DNA from 3 places in the Streptomyces sp. NPDC048639 genome. Region 2 is predicted to be linked to each of the others. Evidence: riboswitches for the same ligand, from Rfam matches in the RefSeq annotation. Region 2 holds a riboswitch; each other region holds the start of a gene.
The links. A riboswitch is a leader RNA that binds a small molecule or an ion and turns the genes downstream of it on or off. The one in region 2 is predicted to bind cobalamin.
Positions count from the first base shown of each region.

Region 1: linked by a shared signal. The riboswitch ahead of ACGFNH_RS00290 (cobalamin biosynthesis protein) and the one ahead of cobN (cobaltochelatase subunit CobN) in region 2 are both predicted to bind cobalamin.
Region 3: linked by a shared signal. The riboswitch ahead of ACGFNH_RS26190 ((2Fe-2S) ferredoxin domain-containing protein) and the one ahead of cobN (cobaltochelatase subunit CobN) in region 2 are both predicted to bind cobalamin.

Region 1 covers NZ_JBICVP010000001.1:54,488-57,755, forward strand. The annotation lists gene ACGFNH_RS00280 (anion permease) at 1-1,102, shown strand, start outside; gene ACGFNH_RS00285 (hypothetical protein) at 1,156-1,395, shown strand; cobalamin riboswitch at 1,605-1,737, shown strand; gene ACGFNH_RS00290 (cobalamin biosynthesis protein) at 1,880-2,965, shown strand; gene ACGFNH_RS00295 (cobyric acid synthase) at 2,962-3,268, shown strand, end outside.
Region 2 covers NZ_JBICVP010000013.1:89,973-93,240, reverse strand. The annotation lists gene ACGFNH_RS29670 (precorrin-8X methylmutase) at 1-211, opposite strand, end outside; gene cobG (precorrin-3B synthase) at 226-1,518, opposite strand; cobalamin riboswitch at 1,574-1,725, shown strand; gene cobN (cobaltochelatase subunit CobN) at 1,759-3,268, shown strand, end outside.
Region 3 covers NZ_JBICVP010000010.1:56,471-59,738, forward strand. The annotation lists gene ACGFNH_RS26180 (hypothetical protein) at 1-397, opposite strand, end outside; gene ACGFNH_RS26185 (low affinity iron permease family protein) at 1,100-1,468, shown strand; cobalamin riboswitch at 1,685-1,812, shown strand; gene ACGFNH_RS26190 ((2Fe-2S) ferredoxin domain-containing protein) at 2,127-2,513, shown strand; gene ACGFNH_RS26195 (hypothetical protein) at 2,673-2,903, shown strand; gene ACGFNH_RS26200 (lytic polysaccharide monooxygenase) at 2,956-3,268, opposite strand, start outside.

The DNA.
Region 1 (3,268 bases), on a different contig from region 2:
CGAGGTCGCGGCCACGATCTCCAAAGGCATCATCGACGAATCCGGCATTCGACCCGAAGTCATCTTCGCGGGTCTGGTGGGTGCCATCGTCTGGAATCTGCTGACCTGGCTCGCCGGACTCCCGTCCAGTTCCTCGCACGCTCTGTTCGGCGGCATCATCGGCGCGACCGTGGCCTCGGTCGGCTTCGACGCCGTCCACGGCGACGAGGTCGTCATGAAGGTCCTCATCCCGGCCGTCGCCGCTCCGATCGTGGCCGGTGTCGCCACGCTGCTGGCGACCCGCCTGACCTACCGGGCCGCCCGCAAGGCCGACCCCGACGCCACCGCCAAGGGCTACCGCGCCGGCCAGATCGCCTCGGCCGCGCTCGTCTCCCTGGCCCACGGCACGAACGACGCGCAGAAGACCATGGGTGTGATGACCCTGGCGCTGATCACCGGTGGGGTGATCGCCCCGGACGCCGACCCGCCGATGTGGGTCATCGTCTCGGCCGGACTCGCCATCGCGCTCGGCACGTACCTGGGCGGCTGGCGGATCATCCGCACCATGGGCAAGGGCCTGACGGACATTCAGCCGCCGCAGGGCTTCGCCGCCCAGACCGGCGCCGCGGTCACCATCCTCGCCTCCTCCCACCTCGGCTTCGCCCTCTCCACCACCCAGGTCTGCTCCGGTGCGGTCATGGGTTCCGGCCTCGGCCGCAAGGGCGGCGTGGTGCGCTGGTCCACGGCCGGCCGGATGTTCGTCGCCTGGGGCCTGACGCTCCCGGCCGCGGGCCTGGTCGGCGCGGCGGCGGCGCTGCTCGCCGAGCGCGGCCCCATCGGGATCACCGCCGTGGCCGTCCTGGCGCTGCTCGCCTGCGGGGCGATCTGGGTCGCCTCCCGGCGCCGGCCGGTCGACCACACCAATGTCAACGACGCCGAGATCCCGGAGGAGCCGGTCGGCGTCATCACCGCCGCCATGCGGTCCGTCGCCCCGCCCCCGCTGGGCGGTTCCGGCTCGGGTTCCGGCTCGGGCACGGCGGACCAGTCGGAGAAGTCCGGGACGGGCGAGGGCGGCAAGGTCGCCGAGCCCCGGTCGTCCAGCGGCTCCAAGGTTTCGGTCTGAGCGCCGGCCCGGTCCGGCACGCGAGTCGACAGCAGTAAGAAGGAAGCATCCGCATGGAAATCGACTGGGCAGCACTCGGCCAGGTCTTCGGCGTCAGCCTGCTGGTCACCGTCGGCATCGTGGGCGTGTTCACGCTCGGCATCGTCGGCAGTTCCCGGAGGACGGAGACGCAGCCGGACGGCACGGTCGCGGCGACCGGTTCTCCGAGCCCGCAGGCGCGCATCGGCGCGTACCTCTGCTACGCGCTGTGCGCGGCCGCGGTCGCCTACGGCCTGTATCTGATCGTCGCCTGACGGCACATCCGCCCTGGGAGGCGGTACACCGGTCACCCCTCGCGGCCCGGGAACGGCACAGCCGTTCCCGGGCCGCGCTCGTACGGCGGTCCTTGTGTGCTGCGCTGTGTTCGTACGACCTGCCCCTGCGGCAGTCATCTCGCAGGTCACGAGCAAGTTGACGGCTGTTCGCGGGCCGTGGTGGACTGCCGGGGCCAAACGGCGGCAGGAGAGGAAGCCGGTGCGAATCCGGCGCGGTCCCGCCACTGTCACCGGGGAGCGCTCCCCCACCCCAGAAGTCACGGCCCGCAGCGGCGGGTTGGAAGGCCCGGGGGAAGCGCCGATCCGGGAGCCAGGAGACTCTCACCGCCGGTCACGTCGAGCCAGGGCGCGGACCCTGAGTGAGGACATGTCGCCATGCCCGGCCGCCGTCGTACGCCCAGAGCCCCCGTGCCGCCTTTCCGCCGCGCCCGTTCCCTCCGAGGCATGACGGCGTCCTGATCCGATGCGTGCCGAACACGCCTCCTTCGTGTACGGCGCCGCACTGGGCTTCGCCGCCGACCTGGTCGCGGGCGACCCCCGGCGCGCCCATCCCGTAGCCGCCTTCGGGCGTGCCGCGTCCGCCGCCGAGCGCCGCCTGTGGCACGACCACCGCGGATACGGCGCCCTGTACGCGGTGGTGTGCGCGGGCGGTGCCGCGGCCGCCGCGGCCGGGCTCTCGCATGCCGTGCGCCGCTCCCCCGCCGCGGCCGTCGCCCTGACCGCCGCGGCGACCTGGTCGGTGCTGGGCGGCACTTCGCTCCGCCGTGAAGCGAGGGCCGTCGGCGGCGCCCTGGCGGCGGGCGACGTGGACCTGGCGCGCGAGCGCCTGCCGCATCTGTGCGGCCGTGACCCGCAGGGCCTGGACGAGCGGCAGATCGCGCGGGCCGTCGTGGAGTCGGTCGCCGAGAACACCTCGGACGCGGTCGTGGGCGCCCTGGTGTGGGGTGCCGCGGTGGGCGTGCCCGGCCTCGTGGGCTTCCGTGCGGTCAACACCCTTGATGCGATGGTCGGTCACAGGTCGCCCCGCCATGTCCGGTTCGGCTGGGCGGCGGCCCGCCTCGACGACGTCGTGGGCTTCCCCGGCTCGCGGCTCACCGCGGCGCTCGCGGTCCTGGCGGGGCCGGACCCGCGCGGCGCCTGGCGCGTGCTGCGCCGGGACGCCCGCAGTCACCCGAGCCCCAACGCGGGCCCGGTGGAAGCGGCGTTCGCCGGAGCCCTGGGCGTACGGCTCGGCGGAACCCTGGCGTACGGCGGGCGCGTGGAGCACCGGCCCGTGCTGGGCGAGGGCAACCGCCCCGTGGAGGTGGCGGACATCGAGCGGGCCGTACGGCTCTCCCGGCGCGTGAACGCCCTCGCGCTCGTGGCGTGCGCGGGCGCGCGCCTGGTGTGGGGAGCGCTGTGCGCGCGGCAGGACCGGTCGGGGCGTACGGCGGGTCCTGCACGTACGACGTTGCAGCGCGGCCGGCGGACGGGCCGGCCCGGGCTGACGGCAGGCGCCGGACGGCTGGGCGCAGGGATCCGGGGAAACACCGGGAAGGGGTCGGCATGACGCGGGCACGGGGCGGGGGCCTGCTGGTCGCCGGGACGACATCGGACGCGGGCAAGAGCGTCGTCACGGCGGGCATCTGCCGGTGGCTGGCACGCAAGGGGGTCTCCGTCGCCCCCTTCAAGGCGCAGAACATGTCGCTGAACTCCTTTGTGACACGCCAGGGGGCGGAGATCGGGCGCGCCCAGGCGATGCAGGCCGCGGCCGCCCGCGTCGAGCCGACGGCCCTCATGAACCCCGTCCTGCTCAAGCCCGGCAGCGACCGCAGCAGCCAAGTCGTCCTGCTCGGCAGGCCGGTGGGCGAGA
Region 2 (3,268 bases):
GGGCACCGGCCCGCAGGGCCTTCCGCGCGGCGAGCACCGCGTCGGGTGTGTAGAGCAGATCGCGGACCAGATCGACCATGCCGCAGGCGTGGATCATCCTGACGGCGACCTGGCTCACCTCGGCGGGCAGGCCCGCGAGGTCCGCCTCCGCACGGATGGTGGCAAAGGACTGGCGGTAGATCGCCGCGCCGTCCTTCTCGTAGTCGAACACGGTGCTCTCTCTCGTCACTGCCTGGGTGGTGTGGTCCGCGCCGCCGCTACCGCGGAGGCGAGGTCGGAAGGGTGGGTGACGGCCGGGTGTTGCCGTAGGCCGCCGAAGGAGATGTCGTAGCCGTCGCCGGTCGCCAGGACGTCCACCCACTCCCCGCGGGGGTGGCCGCAGCGGCGTTCGCAGCCGGACCAGTACACGGGGAGTCCGCCGGGTGCGGGCAGCAGGGCCGCCTCGGCGTCGGCCCGTACGTCCGCCAGGGACTTGGCGCATCCGGGCCGCCCCGTGCACGCACCGACCCCGAGCCAGGGCGACCCGGGGTCGGTGACCAGACCTGCGGCCCGGAGGTCATCGAGGCGGCGGGGTGCCGACGCACGGGGAAGCCCGGGCACGACCACTCCCCGCCAAGGGGTGAGGCGCAGTTCACCGCGGCCGTCATGGCCGGCGACGGCCGCCAGCAGCCGCCACTGTGCGACCGTGAGTCTGCCGAGCGGGGCCAGGACCGACACCGCTCGGGCGCCGTCGGGTCCCTCGATCAAGCCGGGCTCGGGCCCTTCGGAGCCGTGGGGCAGGACCGCACCGGCCGGGGCGGCGGCCACGCCCTCCGTCACGAGAGACCGGAGCAGATCGCGGGCCAACGCCTCGCCGCCGTCGGGCAGTTCGCGGATCCGCCAGGCGCGGATGCCGCGCTCCCGCACCGAGGTGACGAAGGTCTCGGCCGCGGCGAGGGCGGCACGCGGCGCGTCATCGCCCGGCACGCGGACCGCCGGTGAGCCTCCCATGTGCACGGCGGCGTACGGTCCTTCCGCCTCTGCGACGATCGTCACATCGGCGCCGAGCCCCGCGACGTCGCCGCGGCCGTCGTCGACGGCGAAGAGGAACCTTCCGGACAGGTCGGCGGCGGTCCCGCTCACGCACACCAGGCCGTCCAGCCCCCGGGCCCAGGGCTGCACATCGCGCCGGCCCGTACGGTCGAGGCCCGACAGGGGTGAGGCCACGATGTTGCGCACCCGCTCGTGCCGGCGCGAGGGCAGAAGTCCCGCGGCGTCGAGGAGTTCCGCGAGTTCGCTCCCGCAGCCGTCGCCGAGCCCGCGCATCTGCACATTGCCGCGCGAGGTCAGGTGCAGCTCACCGTCACCGAGCCGCTCGGCGACGTCGGCGAGAACACCCGCCTGATCGACGTCCAACACCCCCGCGGGTATGCGCACCCGCGCCAGCGCCCCATCGTCCGCGGAGTGGAGACGGAGCGCACCGGGGCACGCGTCGTCACGGTTCCGCGCAGGTGGGAGCGGTGCGGAGGGGGAGGGCATGGCGGCGAGCATACCCATCGGCACATCGGCCGTATGCCCCGCATCCACCGGCCCGCCCTTACTATGATCCCGGCGGGCCGGCCGGCCTGCCATCGCCATCGACGGCGACAGGGGAGGAAGCCCGGTGAGAATCCGGCGCGGTCCCGCCACTGTGAATCCGGTGACAGCCGGATGAGCCAGGAACTCCCGCCGTCAGACACCGCCCGGGGCGCGGACACCCCGAGGAAGGCCAGACGCCGCATGATCCTGCTCCTGTCGACGTCCGACACCGACCTGCTCAGCGCCCGTGCGGCGAACGGGCCCGTGCCCTACCGCTACGCCAATCCCTCGCGACTCGGCCTCGACGAGCTCCCCGCTCTGCTGGACGGCGTCGACCTGGTGGTCGTACGTCTCCTCGGCGGCGTCCGCGCCTGGCAGGAAGGCCTGGACCAACTGCGCGGCAGCGGCCGCCCGGTGGTCGTCCTCACCGGCGAACAGGCCCCCGACGCCCAGTTGATGGAGGCCTCCACCGTCCCGGTGGGGATCGCCGCGGAGGCCCACGCGTACCTGGCCCACGGCGGCCCGGCCAACCTCGACCAGCTCGCCCGGTTCCTCTCCGACACCGTGCTGCTCACCGGGCACGGCTTCGAGCCGCCCGCACCCGCGCCGACCTGGGGCCCGCTGGAGCGCACCGCGCGTGCCGACGCCGAGGGCCCGTGCATCGCGGTGCTCTACTACCGCGCCCACCACATGAGCGGCAACACCGCCTTCGTCGACACCCTCTGCGGTGCGATCGAGGACGCCGGCGGCCGGCCGCTGCCCCTGTACGTGGCTTCCCTCCGCGCCCCCGAACCCGACCTCATCGACGCGCTCCGCGGCGCGGACGCCATCGTCACCACCGTCCTGGCGGCCGGCGGCACCCGGCCCGCCGAGGCGTCGGCGGGCGGTGACGACGAGAGCTGGGACGCCGGGGCGCTGACCGGCCTGGACGTCCCCATCCTGCAGGCGCTGTGCCTGACCGGCTCGCGCGGCGACTGGGAGGACAACGACGAAGGTGTCTCACCGCTCGACGCCGCCAGCCAGATCGCCGTACCGGAGTTCGACGGCCGGCTCATCACCGTGCCGTTCTCCTTCAAGGAGATCGACCAGGACGGTCTCCCCGCGTACATCGCGGATCCCGAACGGGCCGCCCGTGTCGCCGGGATCGCCGTCCGTCATGCCCGGCTGCGCCACATCCCCGCCGCCGACAAGCGACTGGCCCTGGTCCTCTCCGCGTACCCGACCAAGCACTCCCGCATCGGCAACGCGGTCGGGCTCGACACCCCCGCCAGCGCCGTCGCGCTGCTGCGCCGGCTGCGGACCGAGGGCTTCGACTTCGGCGACGAGCCCGTCCCCGGCCTGGAGTCCGGCGACGGCGACGAGCTGATCCGCGCGCTCATCGAGGCCGGCGGCCACGACCAGGACTGGCTCACCGAGGAACAGCTCGCCCGGAACCCGGTCCGTATCCCGGCCGCGGACTACCGGCGCTGGTTCGCCACGCTCCCCGCCGAACTGCGGGAGTCCGTCGAGGAGCACTGGGGGCCCGCGCCCGGCGAGATGTTCGTCGACCGCAGCCGCAATCCGGAGGGCGACATCGTCCTCGCCGCGCTGCGCCGCAAGAATCTGCTCATCCTCATCCAGCCGCCCCGCGGCTTCGGCGAGAACCCCATCGCCATCTACCACGACCCCGATCTGCCGCCCTCCCACCACTACTTGGCGGCCTACCGCTGGA
Region 3 (3,268 bases), on a different contig from region 2:
GGATCTCCTTCCCGACGAACCGCGCGTTCTTGAACCCCTCGTTCAGCGTTTCCAGACTGAAGCCCGGGATCCGTGAGCAGGGATGTTCGTTCAGACCGGGCCACTTATAGGTAAGGGTGTAGAGCGTGTTGCGATAGATCAGGTTCGTGAACCAGATCGGGTACTCCGGTCCTCCCGCGACCATTTGACTGTCGCCGTTCTTTCCCTCCCACGTGAACGGGACCGTGATACCCAGATCCCGGACCACCCACTTTCCCTTCCCGCGGAAATCTCGCGGGAGGCGGGGTGGTTGTGGTGTCTGCGAGCTGACCTGCTTCGCAGTCTCGAACGGCGTCGTGGTCCCGGTCCGCGTTCCGGCGTCGGCCGGTGGGGGAGCTCCCAGGAATGCGGCGATCACTCCCGCGACCGCAGCTGACATGGCCGCCCGACGTGTGACTTTCCAACCCATGGTCTCCCTCGGCTGTCGCGTCGCGCGCCGGCGTGGCGCAGGGGGCAAACACAGCGATGATCGGACACCGTCCCCGGAATGGGAGAATCCGAAACCGGCGGTTGGGCCGTTCTGTTTCCGGGCCGGCCCGGGCGCGGATGGTGTTCCCGGCAGAGCTTTCGCCGCCGAAGAATCCGGGCTCGAACACTGCTGCGGGCGATTCGTCAGGAATGAAGAACTGCGGGCAAAGCGTCATGCAAAAGACCGTGACCCCGGCTCTTCTTCTCCATGGGGTGAGGTGTTGAGGGCTGGGTGTTGACGGCCGGGGTGTTGTGGGCGGGGCGTTCACCGGACTGCGGTGAGGCAGTTCGAGTGGCCGCTGTCGGTGGTGCGCGAGGGGGGCGTGGAGGGGGCCTGTGGCGGTCGGTCGTGGCGGCTGCCGCTGGGAGAACGGCGACTGACGGAGGCCCGAAGTGGTCCGAGGTGGTTTGAGTGGATTCGTCCGCAGTGGGCGGGGAGGGAAGTCGCCCACGAAGTGGGGTCCGACCGGGCGGTTGATCGCGGCCTTATTGAGGGGGTCCGACGGGGCGGGCTCACTGTTCGGCGCCCCGCGGTCGGCACCGGTGCGACCGTGGCCGGTTTGTACCGACGGCGCTGGGACAGGCGCAGGTCATGACGATGCAACATCCCGCCGAGCGGTCCCGGGACGGGCGGGGCCGCTTCGAGCGACTGGCCCAGGCGGCGTCCCACCTCACCGCCTCGCCACTGTTCTACGGTCTCTGCCTCGCCCTGGTCGCGCTGTTCATCGCCGTCCACGCCGCCGGAGCCTCGCTCGCCACGCAGATCCTGGTCGGGGACATCATGACCGCAGTCACCCTCCTCCTGCTGGCCCTCCTGAAGAACTCCGAGATGCGTGCCGAGAGCGCCGTCCAGCGCAAGCTCGACAGCATCGCTGCCGCCCTCCTGGAACAGCGCGAGGGCACGTCCCACAAGGCTCAGGACGACCTCGAGCGGGTCATTCGCATCGAGGAGGAACTCTGAGGCGAACGCCTTCGGCCATGTGCCACCCCCTTGGTGCCGCTCGCCCGCGTGGGCCGCGTCGTACGGCACGCCCCGGCCGGTGTGCGACCGGCGGCGGCCGGGGACTGCCGTATCCGAACGACCCGTTACCCGGATCCTGTACGACCGGAGGTCCGGTGCCCCGTCGAGCGACGCGATGTCCTCTGCGATGATGGCGGGCGAACAGGGCGACGGCGGAACGAGGAAGCCGGTGTGAATCCGGCGCGGTCCCGCCACTGTGATCGGCGAGCGGATCCCGAACAGGCCACGACCCGCGTGCGGGTGGGAAGGCCGGGACGAGCAACGAACCGAGAGCCAGGAGACTCACGCGGTCGCCTCCTCGAAGGAGCTGGGGCGGATCTCCCCAGGAGGAGGTCGGGTCGGAATGCCCACGCAAGAATCCATGGTCGCGGAACCCTCGCCCGTCGCGGAGCCGTCAGCGCTCGCGGAGTCGGCAACGGTCGCCGAGTCGGTAACGGTCGCCGAGTCGGTAACGGTCGCCGAGCCGGTAACGCTCGCGCAGCCATCAACGCTCGCGCAGCCATCAACGCTCGCGCAGCCATCAACGCTCGCGCAGCCATCAACGCTCGCGCAGCCGTCGCGGACCGCGGAGCGGTCGCCGGTCGCAGAGCCGTCTGCGATCCAGGAGCCGTCGTCCGCCGCTCCGGCGCCGTGCCGGATCGTCGTCTGCCGGGACTGCTGCTGCGGCAGCCCCAAGGTCACCGGTGTCGACCACGCGGAGCAAGCCGCCCGCCTTGCCGAGGCGGCGCCCGTACGGGTCTCCGAGTGCCTGGACGTCTGCGAACGGGCCAACGTGATCGTCGTGCAGCCCTCGGCCGCGGCCCGCGCCGCAGGTGCCCGGCCCGTCTGGCTCGGCCTGGTCAACGACGATGCCGCGACCGAGGACATCGTCGCCTGGGTCCGGGCCGGCGGCCCCGGTATCGCGGCGCAGCCCGACATCCTCGAGCTGTACACCTTCCCGCCGCCGCGCCGCACTCCGGCCGTGCCGCCCACCGAAGCCAACTGACCTTCCGCGGGCGGTCCGTGCGCACATGCGGTGCCGCGGACGCCGCCACTCGCGACGACCGGCCGGCCGATATTCCGTTGCCGGTGCGCACGGGCGGTGCGACCGTTGCGGCCGGGTGACGTCGGCCGCGGGGCCGTGTACCGGGAGGGGGAGGGCCGTATGCCGAGGCCATCAGGACTCGCGTACGACGAGCGGGCGGACGGAACCGTCGTGGTGACCCACCGCCGTGCGGTCGCGGCCACCCTGCGCGGCTCGCGCGCCCGGATGTTCCTGGACGAAGTCGCCTCGGGCGACCCGCAGTTGGTCATGGCGCGTTGGACCGGCGCATACAAGCACGGCAACGAACGCATGGCCCGGCAGCATCCCCGCAATCGAGCGGGTCGCCGCTGAGCGCGGCCCCGCCGAGCGGGTCGCCGCCGAGTGGGCCGATTCCGGCACCGGTTCAGCGGGAGCGCCGCCGCTGCCGGGAGTAGGCGCCCGCCGCGCCGGCGGCGGCGAGAGCCGCGGCCGCCGCGACCGCGATCGGCAGGACGGGTACGCCACCGGCGTCGTCCGTGGCGGACGCGGGCCGCGCCGCCGGTTCGCTCCCGGACGGGGCGGGTGGGTCCGACGGTTCCTCCGTCGTGGGCCGCGCGGTGGCGCCGTCCTGCTTCTTCCGCTGCTTCTCCTTCTTCTGCTCCTGCCCGTCCTTGCCCGACGCTCCCGCGCCGCGCCCCGCCTCAGCGCCCGCACCGCTGTCCGCGCCCGCGCCCGAA